DNA from 3 places in the Clostridium sp. AWRP genome. Region 1 is predicted to be linked to each of the others. Evidence: riboswitches for the same ligand, from Rfam matches in the RefSeq annotation. Region 1 holds a riboswitch; each other region holds the start of a gene.

The links. Region 1 has a riboswitch for cyclic di-AMP ahead of DMR38_RS01955 (LysM peptidoglycan-binding domain-containing protein). Riboswitches for the same ligand answer to the same signal wherever they lie in the genome.
Region 2: another riboswitch for cyclic di-AMP. It lies ahead of DMR38_RS20040 (cell wall hydrolase); the one in region 1 lies ahead of DMR38_RS01955 (LysM peptidoglycan-binding domain-containing protein).
Region 3: another riboswitch for cyclic di-AMP. It lies ahead of ablA (lysine 2,3-aminomutase); the one in region 1 lies ahead of DMR38_RS01955 (LysM peptidoglycan-binding domain-containing protein).

The regions. Positions count from the first base shown of each region.
Region 1 is NZ_CP029758.2:424,334-427,618, forward strand. It holds gene DMR38_RS01950 (pyridoxal phosphate-dependent aminotransferase) at 1-379, shown strand, start outside; gene DMR38_RS01955 (LysM peptidoglycan-binding domain-containing protein) at 819-1,580, opposite strand; cyclic di-AMP (ydaO/yuaA leader) riboswitch at 1,588-1,724, opposite strand; gene DMR38_RS01960 (DUF116 domain-containing protein) at 2,233-3,285, shown strand, end outside.
Region 2 is NZ_CP029758.2:4,293,965-4,297,249, forward strand. It holds gene DMR38_RS20030 (CdaR family protein) at 1-290, opposite strand, end outside; gene cdaA (diadenylate cyclase CdaA) at 257-1,108, opposite strand; cyclic di-AMP (ydaO/yuaA leader) riboswitch at 1,243-1,370, shown strand; gene DMR38_RS20040 (cell wall hydrolase) at 1,373-1,897, shown strand; gene DMR38_RS20045 (NAD(P)/FAD-dependent oxidoreductase) at 1,942-2,799, opposite strand; gene trxA (thioredoxin) at 3,061-3,285, opposite strand, start outside.
Region 3 is NZ_CP029758.2:3,248,234-3,251,518, reverse strand. It holds gene ablB (putative beta-lysine N-acetyltransferase) at 1-237, opposite strand, end outside; gene ablA (lysine 2,3-aminomutase) at 224-1,495, opposite strand; cyclic di-AMP (ydaO/yuaA leader) riboswitch at 1,645-1,776, opposite strand; gene DMR38_RS14915 (GGDEF domain-containing protein) at 2,020-2,640, shown strand; gene DMR38_RS14910 (aspartate/glutamate racemase family protein) at 2,787-3,285, opposite strand, start outside.

The DNA.
Region 1 (3,285 bases):
AATGCCTGCCCTTAATGTGGCAAATAGAATTTTAGGTTTTGTAAATGCACCATCTTTATTTCAAAGGGTAATTGCAAAATGTCTGGATTCAAGCGTAGATATGAATATATATAAGAAGAACAGAGATTTACTATACAATCATCTTGTTAAAATAGGATTTTCCTGTGTTAAGCCTGAAGGTGCCTTTTATTTATTCCCTAAGTCATTAATTGCTGATGATGTTGAATTTGCAAAGGAAGCAAAAAAATTTAACCTGCTCATAGTTCCAGGCTCATCCTTTAAATGTCCTGGTCACTTTAGACTTTCCTATTGTATTTCTTATGATAAAATAGAGAAATCTTTAGACAGTTTTGATAAACTTGCAAAGAAATATCTTTAAATATAGCTCCTAAATAAAAATAAACTTATGCTGCGGATATTTTTTAATAATTAAAAATTAAGAGTTAAGAATTAATAGTTATGGATGATTTTCTTCCGTTAGTACTTCAGAAAATCTAAAATATAGCACCAATTAGAACTTGAATGTTTAATATTGGCTGCAGTATTTATTACTGTAGGCTTTCTAACTAAAAAATCAACTTATACGTAAAGATATTTTTACAATAAACAAGAACATTTAAATATTTTGTATATAAGTCTTAGTGGAAAATTTATAAAAAAAACTAAGGACTTTTGAATTGTTTGAGGTACGAGTTTTCAAAAGTCCTTAAGTTTTTATAAATTTTCTGCTTAGACTTATCAAAATATTTAACGTACTTGTGATTGTAAAAAATATCCGAAGTATAAGTTGATTTTTTTGCTTAAGATCCCTACAAGGTCTAGTATGTGAATATTAGTTTCCCAACTCTTAAAGCAATGGGTTTTGACCAGAGCCAAGTATTTGTAGTTGAATCATCAAAATAATAAATAGCTCCTTTTGTTGGATCAGAACCATATAATGCTTCTAAAGCAGCTTTCCTAGAACTATCAGAAGCAGGTTTGTTTATCCATCCATTTAATACTGGAGTAAATTGATAATATCCATAGGATACCTGGTATATTACGTCTTTTAATGTAGATGGAAACTGAGAACTTTGAACTCTATTTATAACTGCAGCAGCTACGGCTACTTTAGCTGTATAAGGTTCACTTTCTGCTTCAGCAGTTACAAGTCTTGCAAGCAAATCTACCTCGTTGTCAGTACAGGAAATTATATATTTTGGAGAGGCTGTCTCTTTAAAAACGTAACCTGAAGGAATGTTTAATACTTGTCCAGGGTAGATATAACTGCTTACATTACTATTGGCAGCAATTAAAGTATCAAGAGATATGCCAAATTTTTTTGATATCAAGTAAAGCGTATCAGAGGCTTGTACAGTATAGGTCTTTGAATTAATATATAGAGCTTGACCTGGATATATACTAGTTCCACTTAAGCCATTGTTATTAATGATTGTAGTTGCATTTGTTTTAAATAATACTCCTATTTTAAATAGAGAGTCACCAGGTTTTACAGTGTAACTGGCTGCATGTACTTGAGTAAAAGATAATGTGCACAACAATGCGGCAAATAACATTGTCCTGATTTTTTTAAAATTCATAAATATAGATCCCCCTTAATTTTGCCTGCGAGGTTAGTTGACGGGTTCGGGATTGGGATACCCCTACTTTTTAGTAAAAAAGATTCACCCCAAAAAATAATTATCCCCCGCATCTCATTCCTGAGATTTAGGCTTGTCTATGTTTGCTATTCTAACAGCATTCCCAGAGTATATCCATATTAAATAGATGGAACTATTGACATAAAAAAACTTCAACATAAATTTAATACTCTTATAGAAGTAATTGTTGTAATAGTAATTTTTCACTGCGAATTGTCAACTGCATTGAAACCTAACTCAACTTTCACAGTTTAAAAACTTTACGACCTAAATGAATTCACAATTCACAGTTCACAATGCACAATTTCGGTAGATTTTTCTCCGCTGTGTTGCGAAAAATTTTAAATTCAAAGCTTATTGAAGCTTTGCTTCAATGGTGCTATATTTTAGATTTTCTGAAGTTTTAACGGAAGAAAATCATCCTTAATTGTGAACTGTGCATCGTGCATTGTGAATTAATTGCTTCACAATTTTTTTATATTAAGTAAAAATTTTATATATGTGTGAAAATTAATAATATAACTTCTCGTTATTAAAAGTGATAATATAGTTATATAATAAAAATTCAAATGTGATTAAATAGGAGAATATTATGGAAAATTGTATAACCTATTTTCTTAGAGATGAATCTAAAAATTCAAATGAATACTACAAGTGTATATCCAACTTTTCAAATGAAGTCGTGGAAAAAATTCAAATAGAAGCAGATAATATAATAGAAGACTTTATAAATTTTATTAAGAATAATAGTATAGAAGAACTTAGAAGTAGAGAAGAGTATGAACTTGAATTCTTAATCATTGGAGTTTTATGGAGAACTTATATAACAAAAGCTTTAAAGGCAGATAGACTGTCTTTGAATGTTTTAAAACTTCTATTTAATTTAAGGACAAAATCAAAATTTTTAAGAAAAAGTGCCGATAATTTAAGGGGAAGGCTTGCCTGTAAATATCTTTTAAAGAAAGAAGTAAAGCCTTCTTCTGTGTCTTATGGTGAAAGCGACTTTGAAAAATTACTACTTTGGTTAACTGCTTCAGGGGAATTCAAATATGAATGTAAGAGAATGAACACATGGCTGCTATTTTTAAAAAATAGCAGTGAAGAATATATTATAAAAGTAAACAAGTGTGCCTTTAAAATATCACTGTGGTTTGAAAAAAGATCCAGGGAGGTACTCGGCTTGTATACTCCAAATGTACAGAAATTTTTAAACACCAACTATAGGTTTTATGGAATAAGAGAGGATAATATTTTATGTGGTAGGAAGGAAGTTGAGTACCATCTAAATATGGTGGGAGCAGAGATATTAAGTAATGCATTTAGAAAGTTATTTGTTAAGACAAAGGAAAGAAAAGTACTCCTGCCTGCTTGCATTTGCTTAAAACCAGAAGGGGTATGCAAGAGAAAAAAGGTCAAAGATGGTTTCTTGTGTGGAAATTGTTCTAAAAGCTGCAGGGTAAATGAGCTTACGAAACTTGGAAAATCCCATAACTTTCAAGTTCTAATTGTTCCCCACGAAACCGATGCCTTTTCAAATGCAAAAAATATTAGATATGGAGATGTGGGCGTTGTAGGCGTGGCTTGTGTACTCAACCTAATAGAAGGTGGGCTAAAGGCTAGGAACTTAAACCTTGTCCCACAATGT
Region 2 (3,285 bases), 710 kb from region 1:
TTCATAACATAGGCATTTAAATCTGATTGTAATTTAAAGTCTGATGGTTTTACCGAGTATACATTGGAGGCATTACCCTTTATTAAAAGAGATATACTAGCAGGCTGATTATCTACCTGTACAAGTTTTGATTGAGCAAGCGCATCTTTATTCACTATGGTAACAGGTACCACAATCTTTCTTTCCCTCATAGGATCTTCTACATTGAATATGTACAGCCATAGAATAAATGATGCTATTACACAGCATATTTTTACTAGGATTTGGTTCCTTTTATTTTTTCTTTCCACCCAATCACCCTCTCTCTCCATGTATCCTTTTTCTGAAACCTATTTTTCATTATATTTATAAGAACTTTTTTCAACCTATCCTTTGTATAATTTCTTGTAATCTTTCCATTCATGGCAAGAGAGATAGTACCAGTCTCTTCTGAAACCACTATGATAAGTGCATCAGAATTCTCTGATATACCAATTGCAGCCCTATGTCTTGTACCTAACTTTTTGTTTAAATCGTTATTACTAGTAAGCGGCAAAAAACATCCTGCTGAAACTATTCTATTATTTCTTATTACAGCTGCCCCATCATGCAGTGGAGTATTTACTACAAATATATTTTCTAGAAGTGCAGATGATACCAAAGCATCTATCTTAGTCCCAGTATTTATTATATCTCCAAGTCCAGTAACTTGTTCTATTACAATGAGTGCCCCTGTTTTGCTTTCAGATAAATTCCCTACTGAATTTGCAATTTCTGTTATAACCTTTTCCATAGTCTCTTCATCCTCTAAAATGTGCTTATCATTAAAAGCGGTTCTTCCTAACTGTTCCAATGCCCGACGAATTTCCGGTTGAAATATAATAACAATAGAAAGGACACCTATGGTCAAAGTCTTGGTAAGTATCCAATTGAGCATAGTTAAATTGAAAAAGCTGCTTATCGGTATAAGAAATATTATTAGTATAATTCCCTTTAAAAGCTGTTCAGCTCTAGTTTCTTTTATAAGCATATATCCCTTATAGAGTATATATGATACTACTAATATATCCATAACGGAGGATACACTTATATTCCTTATTGAATTAGCTGTCATTTGCAATAATTCCACCCATCTCACCACCCTGTCAATAAATATATATTTAAATTATACACTATTTGATATTGTTTATATCACGTAATAAATTATTTTATAAAATTTTAATAAAATGCATTTTTATCGTATTTTATTTTTTTATATGGGTACAATATCATTAGCCTAAGTTTTACTAAAAACGCGGGGAAACCAGTAACATTGGGGTGAATCGTATTTACGTAGGTTATGCCTTTACCGAACCCGTCAGCTAACCCCGTCGGTAATAAGGAGAGGATTAGATTGAAAAAAATTTTTTGTTTAATACTTTTTTCTTTGCTGTTACTTATTCCTTTTTCTAACGTAACTGCAAAGAATTTTACCAGTGCCAGTTCCGATTCATTTAACGGACAGGAAGAAGTCGTGCAAGTATTTAATTGTTCTGATCAAAAGATATATATAACTCAGAATGATGTTGATTTAATGGCCAAAGTTGTTTATGCTGAGAGCAATTCAGAACCTTTTGAAGGCCAGGTAGCAGTAGCTTCCGTAATACTAAACAGATTAAAATACCCTGAGTTTCCAAAGACAGTAGAAGGCGTTATAAAACAAAGGGGTGCTTTTTCCTGCGTCAAAAACGGTACTGTAAATGTATCTCCAAATGAAAGTAGTTATAGTGCAGTTTCTCAGGCTCTAAAGGGTATAGATCCTTCAGGTAAATCCATTTTCTTTTATAATCCCCAAATAGCCACATCTCAATGGATGAAAAACATAGATAAAAGAAATATGAAAACTATAGGGCATCATGTATTTTTTGTAGCTAACTAAAAAAGCCACCTCATCTTTTTTTAAAGATGAGGTGGCTTTTTTAATTAATTTTTGTCAATATAAGAAACAGCATTTAATGCTGCTACCTGTCCCTGTCCTGCGGCTTTCATATACTGATAAGGTTTCCCCACACAATCTCCTGCTGCAAAACAACCTTCAATATTTGTCTTCATATTCATATCTACTTTTATGTGTCCATTTTCCATAATAAGTCCCGGCACCAATTTATCTGGTGCTATGCTATCCTTTAAAACAAACACTCCATCTGTAACTATTTCCTTGCTTTTCAAAATTACCTTTTCTACTTTATTTCCTCCAGATATCTCTACGACCTTATCTCTTACTATTTCTATATTTTCATTTAAGTCTAAGCTTTCTTTATACATTGGTATATAGTATATTTTTTTAGCAAGTTCATTTACATAATTGGCTTCTGCTTCAGCTTCTTTATTATACCCTATTATAGTAACGATCTTTCCTTTATAAAGGGGTGCGTCACAGGTAGCACAATATCCAACTCCCTTGCCAAGGAATTCTTCTTCTCCTTTTAATGGTTTTGTATATTCAATGCCAGTTGCCAATATAACTGCACTTGCTTCATACATTTTTTCATTTACAGCAACGCCAAAATATTGTCCCATAGCATATATAGTATTTATTCTTTCATAAGTTATATTTATCCCCATGTTTGTTACGTGCTGCTGAAATCTATGTTTTAACTGTACTCCTGTTATACCAGGAAACCCCAGGTAATTATCTATTTTAGGTGCTTTTATCAATTTACCACTGAGCTCACTGCTTCCAAAAACAATTATATTCTTATTTCTTATTTTTGCATTAATTGCTGCTGACAGTCCCGCAGGACCGCTGCCTACTATAGCAATATCATATCTAGTATCCATATACTATCACCTCCAGTTTTTATTTTCTAATTTCATAGTTAAAATGACAAATCAACTAAATTGTCAATTTGTCATTTTAAGAAATAAGGCATTTGAAAGAAAATAACAAGTCAAAGATGCGACGAATATTTTTTATCAGACAAGGAGGCAGGTTCCGCAGATAGTGAATCCTATCTAAGGGTTCTACCAACGCAGTATGATAAAAAATAGGCTAGCATACTGACTAGTTATTTCTTTGAAAATGCCTAAACAGAATTTAAACTATATATGTTTTTTCAAAGCATCTTTTATTGCATCTTTTGGTCTGAATCCAACAAATTTATCTACCATATTTCCATCTTTAAATACCATTACAGTTGGAATACTTGCAATTTTAAATTGCGCTGCTGTAACAGGATTCTCATCTACATTTAACTTAAAGAATTTTGCTTTTCCCGACAACTCATCTGAAACTTCTTCTATTACAGGAGAAAGCATTTTACATGG
Region 3 (3,285 bases), 1.8 Mb from region 1:
ACCTTCTAGTTGGAATCCAGAATTAAAAAGAGTTTTGTAGGAATTAATATCACAATTGCAAATAATTTTGCTTAAATGATGATTTGAAGCAAAATGTATTATCTGTTTTACGCTTTGCAGTGATATATTATTAAAATTAATTATTTTTACACGATTATTAGTATGATCAACATATATATCATTTTCATCTATTTTGGTATGGTAATCATAATCAGATTTAGGTCTATTTATGAGCACTATTTATTTCCCTCCTTCTCATTCTAAAATTATCTTTTGGAATTAAGCAGTTTTTTTCATTTCTAAAAAGTTTTTCCAGCCCTTTAGACTCATAATTTTTAAATTTATCACATATTCCGCAATGTTTACATTTATGGGATTTATCAGAAGGCTCCGTGTAGGTGCACAATACTCCTTCATAGTTTCTAAGAATTAGTTTGTCAGGTGATTGAGAAACTACATATTGAGGATTAATAGGTATTTTACCGCCTCCTCCAGGGGCATCAATTACAAAAGTGGGAACTGCAAATCCAGAAGTATGTCCACGTAATAATTCCATAATTTCGATACCAGCGGATACAGGTGTTCTAAAATGTTCTATTCCTTCAGATAAATCGCATTGATATATATAATAAGGTCTTATTCTATTAGCTACTAATTTTTGTACAAGGCTTTTCATAATGTATGGGCAGTCATTTATATTTTTTAGAAGTACAGATTGATTTCCAAGAGGAATTCCAGCGTCAGCAAGCATATTACAAGCTAATATTGAGTCCTTGGTTATTTCATTTGGATGATTAAATTGTGTATTAATCCAAACTGGATGATATTTTTTTATAATATTGCATAGTTTAGAAGTTATCCTTTGAGGCATAACAACAGGAACTCTTGTACCAATTCTTATCACTTCAACGTTATCTATTTTACTTAATTCTTTTAATATAAATTCTAATTTTTCATCTGAAACACATAGTGCGTCTCCACCAGATATTAATACATCACGTACTTCTTTATGAGCTTTTATATATTTGAAAGCTCTTATCAAATTACTGGTTGATAAAGTTTTATCAGCATGTCCTGCAAAACGTCTTCTTGTACAATGTCTGCAGTACATAGAACATTGTTGGGTAATAAGTAGAAGGACTCTGTCTGGATATCTATGTGTCAATCCTGGAACTGGTGAATCAAGAGTTTCATGTAATGGATCATTACTGTCACATTTAGAAATTTCTGTCTCATAAATTGTCGGAATTGCCTGCCTTCTAATTGGACAATTATAGTCATTAGGGTCAATTAATGTAGCATAATAGGGTGTTATTGCCATTCGTAATTTCTTCAGACTTGCTTGTACACCATCTTTCTCTTTATCATTAAGATTTACAACTTGTTCTAATTCTGCTAATGTCGTAATTCTATTAGAAATTTGCCATTCCCAATTGTTCCATTCGTCTGGGGAAGTATTTCTCCATAATGGTATGTCTTTATAGTTCCTTTGCAAGTTAAAAAACTCCTTTCAAAAGTTCGTGATTTGTAAGATGATGCTTAATCACTGCAAAAAATAATAAGCTGCAGAGAAGTGAAATGCAACTTATTAAATCTACTAATTATATTTATAGTAAAAAAAGCACAAAATATATATTATATATTGAAACTTCCCTTCAATGCTTACGAGATTAGCTGACGGATTCGGATCGAAGAAATTAACCCTACCTATCACGTGGATAAGATTCACCCCAAAAATTGGTTCTCCCGCTCAAAGTGATTAAGCATTATCAATATTTAAATTATATATATAAGTATATCATAGCAACATATATATGTCAACATATATATGTTGCTATACTAAATTCAAACATATGCTAAATTAAATTTATTTTTTACTGGAATAGTTTTAGATTTGAAATTATAATTATAGATGGCATTATAGTATTATATATTTGGAAAATTAATTTTAATCATAGAATACTAATACTGAAGTGTAATAAATAAATTAATTAAAGATCATATATGGAGGTTGTTTTGATGAATAGGGAGCTTGTTTCTAAAGAGTATATTGTATCTAGAATGGAGGAATTGATATCAAAAAATGAAGGCCCTTTTAGTATTGTAATTGCAGATATTGACAATTTTAAAAATATAAATAATTTATATGGAAATGATATTGCTGATAAAGTAATAGAAAAGCTTATATTAATTTTAAATAATAATTTGTTACCTGAAGATAGTATTTATAGACATGGTGATGAATTTAATATATTACTTGCAAAACAAGGTGCTGAAAGGGGATTTATGCAATTAGAGGAAATAAGGAGGTATTTATCAGATAATACATTTGACATAAGTGATAATATGAAAACAGAAGATATTTATTTTACTTTAAGCTTTGGAATTGCAAGTTATCCAAGAGATGCTAAGAATGTAGTTGAACTTTTTAGAGTAGCAGATAGTGCTTTGTTTAGGGCTAAAGAACTGGGCAAAAATAGAATATGTCTTTCTGAATCAGAAAGTATGGTTTTAAAGTCTAACTATTTTACAAAAACACAACTTGATAGACTTTCTAGACTTTCTAAGTCAACAGATAGAACTGAAGCATTTCTTTTAAGAGAGGCTCTTGATGATTTGTTTAAAAAATATAGTAAATAATGTTTGTTATAAAAATAAAAGGCGTTTTATTTTTATAATAGGATGGCATAGGTATTAAAATTAATATAAGAACAGCAGTTAATTACTTCTGCTGCTGTCCTTATATTAGAATATCAGTTATAGTATAAAGTATTTCTTTAGTTTATTTACTTTAAAGCAAACTCAACAGCAGAAACAGCATGGATTGTTGTTGTGTCAAATATTGGGATATCTACATCTTTTTGTTGTATCAAAAGAGGTATTTCGGTACAGCCAAGAACTATTCCTTCAGCACCATTTAAATGCAGATTGTTTATTATTTGCTTATACTTTTCTCTTGATGAATTTTTTATTACACCTTTACATAATTCATTGTATATGATTTGGTGAATAACTTCTCTACCATCTTCATCTGGAATACTTACGTTTATATTGAATTTATCTTTAAGAACTTTTTTATAAAAACCTTCTTCCATAGTAAATTTTGTTCCAAGGAGTCCTACAGTTTTTATATGTTTTTCAATTATTTTTTTACCTGCAGCTTCTGCTATATGTAAAACCTTGATTCCAGCTTTGCTTTCTATATCAGGAGCTAGTTTATGCATTGTATTAGTACATATTATGATAAAATCAGCGCCGCCTTTTTTAAGACTTTGAGCAGCATTA